2 regions of the Inquilinus ginsengisoli genome follow, and region 2 is predicted to be linked to the other one. Evidence: riboswitches for the same ligand, from Rfam matches in the RefSeq annotation. Region 2 holds a riboswitch; the other holds the start of a gene.
What was found. Region 2 has a riboswitch for cobalamin ahead of E9232_RS33545 (GNAT family N-acetyltransferase). Riboswitches for the same ligand answer to the same signal wherever they lie in the genome.
Positions count from the first base shown of each region.

Region 1: linked by a shared signal. The riboswitch ahead of E9232_RS31890 (ABC transporter substrate-binding protein) and the one ahead of E9232_RS33545 (GNAT family N-acetyltransferase) in region 2 are both predicted to bind cobalamin.

Region 1 covers NZ_JAVDPW010000014.1:101,558-106,103, forward strand. The annotation lists gene chrA (chromate efflux transporter) at 1-480, shown strand, start outside; gene E9232_RS31875 (hypothetical protein) at 489-860, opposite strand; gene E9232_RS31880 (Fur family transcriptional regulator) at 909-1,391, opposite strand; gene E9232_RS31885 (PadR family transcriptional regulator) at 1,402-2,025, opposite strand; cobalamin riboswitch at 2,194-2,426, shown strand; gene E9232_RS31890 (ABC transporter substrate-binding protein) at 2,460-3,503, shown strand; gene E9232_RS31895 (FecCD family ABC transporter permease) at 3,511-4,546, shown strand, end outside.
Region 2 covers NZ_JAVDPW010000017.1:13,791-18,336, reverse strand. The annotation lists gene E9232_RS33560 (thiazole synthase) at 1-643, shown strand, start outside; gene E9232_RS33555 (thiamine phosphate synthase) at 640-1,254, shown strand; gene dapF (diaminopimelate epimerase) at 1,336-2,184, opposite strand; cobalamin riboswitch at 2,280-2,480, shown strand; gene E9232_RS33545 (GNAT family N-acetyltransferase) at 2,583-3,164, shown strand; gene ffh (signal recognition particle protein) at 3,330-4,546, shown strand, end outside.

The DNA of each region.
Region 1 (4,546 bases), on a different contig from region 2:
CTGGCCGAGACGACGCCGGGGCCCCTCATCATGGTGCTCCAGTTCGTCGGCTTTCTCGCGGCGTTCCGAGACCCCGGCGGGTTGAACCCGATCGTCGCCGGCGGCCTCGGCGCCCTTCTCACCACATGGGTCACCTTCGCCCCATGCTTCATGTGGATCTTCCTCGGTGCGCCCTATGTCGAGACGCTGCGCGGCAACCGCGCCGTCTCTGCGGCGTTGTCGGCCATCACCGCTGCCGTGGTCGGGGTCATCCTCAACCTGGCCCTTTGGTTCGCGCTGCATGTGATGTTCCGCGCGGTGGTGACGGTCGAGGTACTCGGCGTCGGCCCCGACCTGCCCGTCCTCTCGTCTCTGGACTGGCGGGCCGCCTGCCTGGCCGGGGCCTCGATGGTTGCCATGCTGCACTTCAGGGTCGGCATGATCCCGACGCTGATCGGCAGCGCAGCCGCCGGGGCCGCGCTCTTGTGGCTGACGGCGTGAGGAGGAATTCAGGCCAGCAGCGAGGCCAGGGCGGTGAGGCCGATCCCGGTCAGGAACGGCCAGCCGAGATGGCGGCCGCGGCTGGAGATGGCGGTGAACGCCCCGATGGCGGTGAAGGCTGCGCCGGTCGCGGCCGCCGCCCACCAGCGCACCGCCACCGGGGCCAGCACCAGCGCCAGCAGGATCACGGCGATGACCGCCCAGGCGATGCTGGTGATGTGCCAGGCGAAGCGCAGCACGAACCGGGCCAGGCGGTTGGCCAGGATGCCGTCGCGGCGGGTCAGCAGCGGGCCGATCAGCCGCCTTTCGCCCGCTACCGAATGCACGGCGGCGGTGACGATCAGCAGCAGCGCCGCGAGAAGAAGCAGGCCGTCCGCCATGCGGCGACTCCCTGTCCGATGCGATGCCGCCCGGCGGCCGTGCCGGGCCTAGAACCGGTCGAGCAGACTGGGGACCCGGGCCGTCTGCGGCCATGCTTCGGCCAGCGGTGCCTCGGGATGCAGCCGCTCGACCGCCAGATCGACGCGGGCGCGGATCAGGCGGTAGCCGAACTGCCGCAGCACGTCGGCCAGCGCCGCGCGCAGCTGGACGTCGCCCAGGGTCAGCCGCTCCGGCGGGGCCGCGACGGCGACCGGCCCATAGGCCAGGCGCCCGGCCGGCTCGCTCCACCAGCCGGCGATGCCGACCCGGCGCAGCGCCGCCAGGAAGCGGTAGACCGTGGCCAGGCTGATCCGCGGATCCAGCCGTCGCGCCCGGCCCAGGATCTCCTGGGCGTCGAGCGCGCGCTCGGCCTCGGCCAGCACCGCCAGCAGGATGCGGCGCGGCCGGGTCGGCCGCAGCCCGGCATCGCGCAGCCGAGCCTCGGCCGGGGCCGATAGGGTCGCTATGGGAAGGGCAGGGGCGGGGCTCATGCCGCCGCCCTCAGCCGCGCCGGATCTCGGCCGCGGCGCGGGCCAGGATCTCGACGATCTGGGTCTCGGCCTCGGCATCGCCGTCGATCTTGTGCCCGGCGACCTCGCGCAAATTGTCCAGCGCCGCATGGACCAGCGCCGGCAGCCGGCTGGACCGCTCGCGGTCGCCGCCGAACGCCCGGTTCACCCGGGCCATCTTCTCGCCGATGGCGAACAGGCGGCCGAGGATGGCATCGACGATCGACCGGTTCTCCTCGATATAGGCCCGGCCTTCGGGGGTGATGGTGTACAGCTTCTTGGTGCCCTCGGTCTCGACCGTGACGTAGCCGGCCTCCTCGAGATAGGTCAGCGTCGGGTACACCACGCCGGGGCTCGGGCTGTACCAGCCGGCGGTCTTCTCCTCGATCAGCTTGATGATCTCGTAGCCGTGGCGCGGCTGCTCCGCGATCAGAGTCAGCGCCACCAGGCGCAGGTCGCCATGCGCCAGCATCCGGCCGGCGCGCATCATGTCGCCGCCGCCGAAGCCGCGGCCGCCGCCTTCGCCGCCGCCGTGATGGCCGAACATCCGGCGGCCACGGCCCCCGGCCCACATCCCGTCGCCGCATTCGCCGCGCTGGCCACGATGGCCTCTCATTCCAAACATCGAAACTCTCCTTTAGAATTCGATATATCGGAAGATAGGTCTCTTTGAGATGGGTTTCAAGATATATCTAAAGATGTGTCTTCGGACCCTGCCTGCAAGAACCGCAGGGGCCGGGCAGCCTTGGCGTCCAGCGTCCATTGACCGCGCCGCGACGGGGGCGATACACATCGCCCCGACGGTTCCCGCACGGGATCAAAAGGGAACACGGTGACGCGCATCCGCGCGGAGTCCGTGGCTGCCCCCGCAACTGTCAGCGGATCGCCGAACGTCCTCGTGACGCCTCTCCGACGAGGCGCCATGCCACTGCTGGGTCCGAAGCCGGATCCGGTGGGAAGGCAGACGCGAAGCCAAGATCCGCGAGCCAGGAGACCTGCCGTCGCAGCGCAATCCGTTTCCCGGGCGGGGTGGCCCGGGCAGGAGGCATCATGACGGCCGTCCCCCACCGTACCTTTCGTTCGCTCATCCCGGCCGCGGCCGTCGCCGCCGCCCTGTTCGGCCTGGCGCCCGCCGCCTCGGCCGAACCGACGCACTATCCGTTGACCATCCGCAACTGCGGCGTCGACGTCACCTTTGCCAAGGCGCCGCAGCGGGCGGTGTCGATCGGGCAGAGCAGCACCGAGATCCTGCTGTCGCTCGGCCTCGCCGACCGCATCGTCGGCACCGCCGTGTGGTTCGGCCCGGTGCTGAAGGGCTACGAGGCGGCCAACGACAAGATCAAGCGCCTGGCCGACAACGACCCCAGCTTCGAATCCGTGGTGGGGCAGGAGCCCGACCTGGTGACCGCCCAGTATGAATGGCATGTCGGCCCCAACGGCTCGGTGGGCACGCGCGAGCAGTTCGCCGAGCTGGGCATCCCCACCTACGTCGCGCCGGCCGACTGCGTCGAGAAGGACAACGGCGGTGGCGGCGACGGCGTGCGCAAGCAGCTGTTCAGCATGGATCTGGTCTATCGGGAGGTCCACGACCTGGCGGCGATCTTCGATGTCGGCGACCGCGGCGACGCGCTGGTCGCCCGGCTGAAGCAGCGCGAGGCCGCCGCCATTGCCGAGGTCGCGGGCGTCAAGGGCAGCAACGTGCCGGTGGTGTTCTGGTTCTCCAGCAAGGAGGTCCAGGGCGATGCCTTCATGGCCGGCAAGAACGGCGTGCCCGCCTACATCATGCAGACGCTCGGCGCCCGCAACATCATCAAGACGGAAGAGGAATGGCCGTCGGTGAGCTGGGAGCAGGTCGCCGCCTCGGACCCCGCCATCATCGTGATCGCGGAGATGAGCCGCCGCCGCTATGCCGCCGACGACCCGGCGGTGAAGCTGAACTTCCTGGCGACCGACCCGGTGGTCAGCAAGCTGCCGGCGGTGCGCGACAGGCACTTCGTCCTGATAGACGTCCAGGCGATGGAGGCGTCGATCCGCGCGGTCGACGGCATCGAGGCGCTGGCGAACGGCATCAAGGCCTTCGGGCTGGCGAAGTGATCCGGGCGTGATCCGGGGGCCGATCCTCGGCGGTGGCTGGGGCCTGCGGGCCCTGGCCACGGTCCTCGCCGTGGCCGTGCTGGTCGCGGCCATCGGCGTCGCCGTGTCGATCGGCGAGATGGCGATTCCGCTGGCCACCACCTTCCAGGCGCTGGGCAACCGGCTGCTGGGCATGGGCTTCGCGCTCAGCCCGATCCAGGAAGGCGTAATCTGGGACTACCGGCTCAGCCGCGCCGTGGTGGCGGCCTGCAGCGGCGCGGCGCTGGCGCTGTCGGGCGCCATCCTGCAGGCGCTGCTGCGCAACCCGCTGGCGGAACCCTATGTCCTCGGCATCTCCGCCGGGGCGTCGACCGGCGCCGTCGCGGTGATGATCGCGGGATTCGGCGGCGGTGCCATCTCGCTCTCCGGCGGCGCCTTCATCGGCGCGGTGCTGGCCTTCGCCCTGGTGTCGCTGCTGGCGGCCGGGGCCGGGGGCGGCACCGACCGCATCATCCTGGCGGGGGTCGCCGGGTCGCAGCTGTTCAACGCCCTGACCTCCTATATCGTCACCACCTCGGCCAACGCCGAACAGGCGCGCGGCGTGATGTTCTGGCTGCTCGGCAGCCTCGGCGGCGTGCGCTGGCCGGACGCCCATGTCGCGGCGCCGGTCGCCCTGGCCGGCTTCGCCATCTGCATCCTGCACGCCCGGGCGCTCGACGCCTTCACCTTCGGGGCCGATGCCGCGGCGTCGCTCGGCATCGCCGTGACCCGGGTGCGTCTGGTGCTGTTCGGGGCCACCGCGGCGATGACCGCGACCATGGTCAGCATCGTCGGGTCGATCGGCTTCGTCGGGCTGGTCATCCCGCATGCGGCGCGCTTCCTGGTCGGGCCCGGCCATATCAGGCTGCTGCCGGCCTCGGCGATGATCGGCGCCATCTTCATGGTGCTGGCCGACATCGTCTCGCGCATCATCATCCCGCAGCAGATCCTGCCGATCGGCGTGGTCACCGCCCTGTTCGGCGCCCCGGCCTTCGCCATCATCCTCTACCGGGCGAGGCGGACGG
Region 2 (4,546 bases):
CTCGATCCGCCGCATCAGCCTGGAAGGCTATGCCGAAAGCCTGGTCGACCTGGTCGGCGACCGCTGGCGCCTGCTGCCCAACACCGCCGGCTGCATGACCAGGCGGGATGCGGTGCTGACGGCGCAGCTGGCGCGCGAGGCGCTGGGCACCAACTGGCTGAAGCTGGAGCTGATCGGCGACCGCGAGACCCAGTATCCCGACGTCGCCCAGCTGGTCGAGGCGGCGGATGAGCTGGTGCGCGACGGCTTCGTGGTGCTGCCCTACTGCAACGACGACCTCGTCACCTGCCTACGGCTGGCCGATGCCGGCTGCGCTGCGGTGATGCCGCTGGGCTCGCCGATCGGCTCCGGCCTCGGCGTCTCCAACCCGCATGCGATCGAGATGATCTGCAACCGCCTGTCGGTGCCGGTGGTGCTCGACGCCGGCATCGGCACCGCCTCGGACGCGGCGCTGGCGATGGAGCTGGGCTGTTCCGCCGTGCTGCTGTCGACCGCCATCGCCAAGGCGCGCGACCCGCTGCGCATGGCCCGGGCGATGCGGGCGGGGGTCGAGGGCGGGCGGTTGGCCGCGCTGGCCGGACGCATCCCCAAGCGCCACCTCGCCGACCCCTCCAGCCCGCAGCTCGGCCTGATCGGGACGTGACCAGGCTGCCGGCGCCGGCGCTGCTGCTGATCACCGACCGCAGCCAGTCGGCCCGGCCGCTCGAAGGGGTGGTGGCGGATGCGCTGGCCGTCGGCTGCCGTTGGGTCAGTGTGCGCGAGAAGGACCTGCCGGAGGCGGAGCGGCGCGCCTTGCTGCGCCGGATCTCGGCTTTGGCGCAGCCGGTTGGAGCTATCGTCACAGTCCATGCCGACCTGGAGGCGGCGGCCGAGGCCGATGGGCTGCATCTCGCGGCCGGCGGAGACCCGGGTGCCGCACGGCATCGGCTCGGGCCGTCCGCGCTGATCGGCGCCTCCTGCCACTCCGGGGCGGAGGTCGCGGCCGCAATTGCGGCCGGCGCCGACTACGTCACCCTGGGGCCCGTGGCGCCGACGGCGAGCAAGCCGGGCTATGTCCCTGCGCTGTCACCCCCCGAGGCCGGGGCCATCGCCCGCCGCCATCCCGGACGGGTGATCGCGCTCGGCGGCGTCGAACCGGATCTGGCGGCAGGGCTCCTGGCCACCGGATTCGCCGGCATTGCGGTGATGGGCAGCGTCATGCGCGCGCCGGCGCCAGGGGCGGCGATCGCGGCGCTGCTGGCGGCCCTTCAGTAGGTTGGGTTCGCCTCGGCGAACCCAACATCTCGCCACTGCTCTGATGATCGTTGGGTTCGCCTTGCGAACCCAACCTATGGGCTACGCGTCTTTCGGTGCGTCCAGCAGGTCGCGCGACAGGATGCCGGCGAAGCTGGTCTCGGCCGGGCCGGTCATCAGCACATGGCCGTCGCTCTCGCGCCACTCGATCAGCAGGTCGCCGCCGTCCAGCACCACGAAGACGGTACGGTCCGCCAGGCCGCGGCGGATGGCGGCGACGGCGCCGGCGCAGGCGCCGCTGCCGCAGGCCTGGGTGACGCCGACCCCGCGCTCCCACACCCGGTAGCGCAGCCGGTCGCGGCCCAGCACCTGGACCACGCCGATATTGGCGCGCTCGGGGAACAGCGGGTCGTGCTCCAGCACCGGGCCGACGCCGTCGATCTGCACCGCCTCGGCGTCGGGCACGAAGAAGATGGCGTGCGGGTTGCCCATCGACACGCCCACCGGGTCCGACAGCGCGCCGGACGACACCGGCAAATGCAGCGTGTCGGCCTCATGCGCCAGCGGGATGTCCTGCCAGCCCAGCCGGGCCGGGCCCATGTCGACGGTGACGCCGCCGGGTGCCGTGCGACATTCCAGCAGGCCGGCGCGGGTCTCGACCGCCAGCGTCTCGGCGCCGGTGTCGGCCATGACCAGCGCGGCGACGCAGCGCGTGCCGTTGCCGCAGGCACCGGATTCGGTGCCGTCGGCGTTCAGGATGCGCATGAACACATCGGCGCCCGGCGTCTGCGTCGGCTCGATCACCAGCAGCTGGTCGAAGCCGACGCCGCGGTGCCGGTTGGCGATGCGGCGGGCCTGGTCGGGATGGATCGTGATCGGCCGCTCGCGCGCGTCCAGCACCACGAAGTCGTTGCCCAGCCCATGCATCTTCCAGAACGGCAGCCCGTCCATCGCCCACTCCCAAGTCTCTCCCCCTCCATATGGCATCATCGCGGCCATGGGTGCGAGGCCTAAGGCCTGCGTGATCGACAGGGCGGGGGCCGCCGGGTAGCATGGCGGCCGACGGTGCCCCGGGAGACCGGGGTGAAAAAGGGAAGCCGGTCACTCCCCAATTTGGGGTCATGCCGGCGCTGCCCCCGCAACTGTAGGCGGCGAGTCTGTACCCGAAGCCACCGGAGCCGGTCCGGGAAGGGGGTGCGAGGCGGCGACCCGCGAGCCAGGAGACCTGCCGTCGAAGGATTGCGTGTGACCGGGCGGGGTGTCCCCGGGCGGCGAGCTGGCGTCAGGGCGAGGTCCGCCCATGCCCCGGCCCCTCCCGAACCCCTTGGGAAGGTGGGAGAGGCTCTGTGATGTGCGACCTGAGCGTGCGGCCGCTGGTGGCCGCGGATGTGCCGATGCTGCTCGACATGCTGCGCGAGCTGGCGGCCCACACCGGCCAGTCCGCGGCGATCACGGCGCAGCGCGCCGATCTCGACGAGGCGCTGGCCGAGGTGCCGCCGCGCTTTCGCGGCCTGATCGCCGAGGATGGCAGCGGCGTGGTCGGCTATCTCAGCTACACCATCGACTATTCGATCTGGGCGGGCGGCGACTTCATCCGCGTCGACGACGTCTATGTCCGCGAGCGGGCGCGCAGCCAGGGCGTCGGCCGGCAGTTGATGCGGGCGCTGGCCGACAAGGGCGTGTCCCAGGACATGCGGGTGCGCTGGGAGATGGATCCCGTCAACCACGGCGCGCGCCGCTTCTACGACGCGATCGGCGCGGTGCCGCGGGACAAGACGATCTGGAACTGGTCGGTGGCGGCGATGGAGGCGTTCCTCGACCGCGTCGACCCGGTGCCGGTCGAGGGCGCCGTCCCTTCCGAGGCCGGCCGCGGCCTGCCGGGCGAGGACGGCTTCATCCTGGTGCTGCGCCGGGACGACGGGCAGCGGTAGGGAAGGGGTCGCTGGCCGCTTTGGTTGACTCCGGCGCGTCCCCCGCCTAAAAGACCCACCGTTGCGGGATTGGCCCGCAGCGAGACCCCAAGGGGTGCCGCCAGTTCGCGAGTGTCGCGCACTGGCGTTTTTCCGTTTGGGATCGCGGGATTCGTAAGGGCGATCATGTTCGAAGGACTGAGCGGCCGTCTCGGCGACATCTTCGACCGGCTTCGCAAGCGCGGCGCGCTGTCGGAGGCCGATGTCGGCGCCGCCCTGCGCGAGGTGCGCGTGGCGCTGCTCGAGGCCGACGTCGCCCTGCCGGTGGTCAAGGACTTCATCGACAAGGCGCGCGAGCGCGCGGTCGGTCATGAGGTGCTGCGGTCGGTCACGCCGGGCCAGCAGGTCATCAAGATCGTCCATGACTGCCTGATCGAGATGCTGGGCGGCACGCCCGGCGAGATGCCCGACATCAACGCCCCGACCCCGATCAACCTGATCGCCGTGCCGCCGGTGCCGGTGCTGATGGTCGGCCTGCAGGGCTCGGGCAAGACCACCACCACCGGCAAGCTGGCCCTGCGCCTGAAGGACCGCGACAACCGCAAGGTCCTGATGGCGTCGCTGGACACCCGGCGCCCGGCGGCGCAGGAGCAGCTGAAGATCCTCGGCGAGCAGATCGGCGTCACCACCCTGCCGATCGTGCCGGGGCAGGAGCCGCTGGCCATCGCCCGCCGCGCGCTGGAGCGCGGCCGCCTCGAAGGCTTCGACGTCGTCCTGCTCGACACTGCCGGCCGCCTCGCCATCGACGAGGAGCTGATGGCTGAGGTGGTCGCCATCCGCGACGCCACCAAGCCGACCGAGACCCTGCTGGTGGCCGACGCCATGACCGGACAGGACGCGGTCAACGTCGCCCGCACCTTCCATGAGCGGGTCGGCGTCACCGGCATCGTCCTGACCCGGGTCGACGGCGACAGCCGCGGCGGCGCCGCCCTGTCGATGCGCGCCGTCACCGGCCAGCCGATCAAGCTGATCGGCACGGGCGAGAAGATGGACGCGCTTGAGCTGTTCCATCCCGACCGCATCGCCAACCGCATCCTCGGCATGGGCGACGTCGTCAGCCTGGTCGAGCGGGCGTCGCAGACGATCGAGAAGGAAGACGCCGAGAAGCTCGCCGCTAAGATCCAGAAGGGCGAGTTCGATCTCGAGGACCTCGCCTCCCAGCTGCGCCAGATGCGCAAGATGGGCGGCTTGCAGGGCCTGATGGGCATGCTGCCCGGGGTCGGCAAGATCAAGGACCAGATGAAGACCGCCGGCCTGGACGACAAGATGATCAAGCGGCAGGAGGCGATCATCTCGTCGATGACGCCGGTCGAGCGCCGCAACCCCAAGATCATCCACGCCAA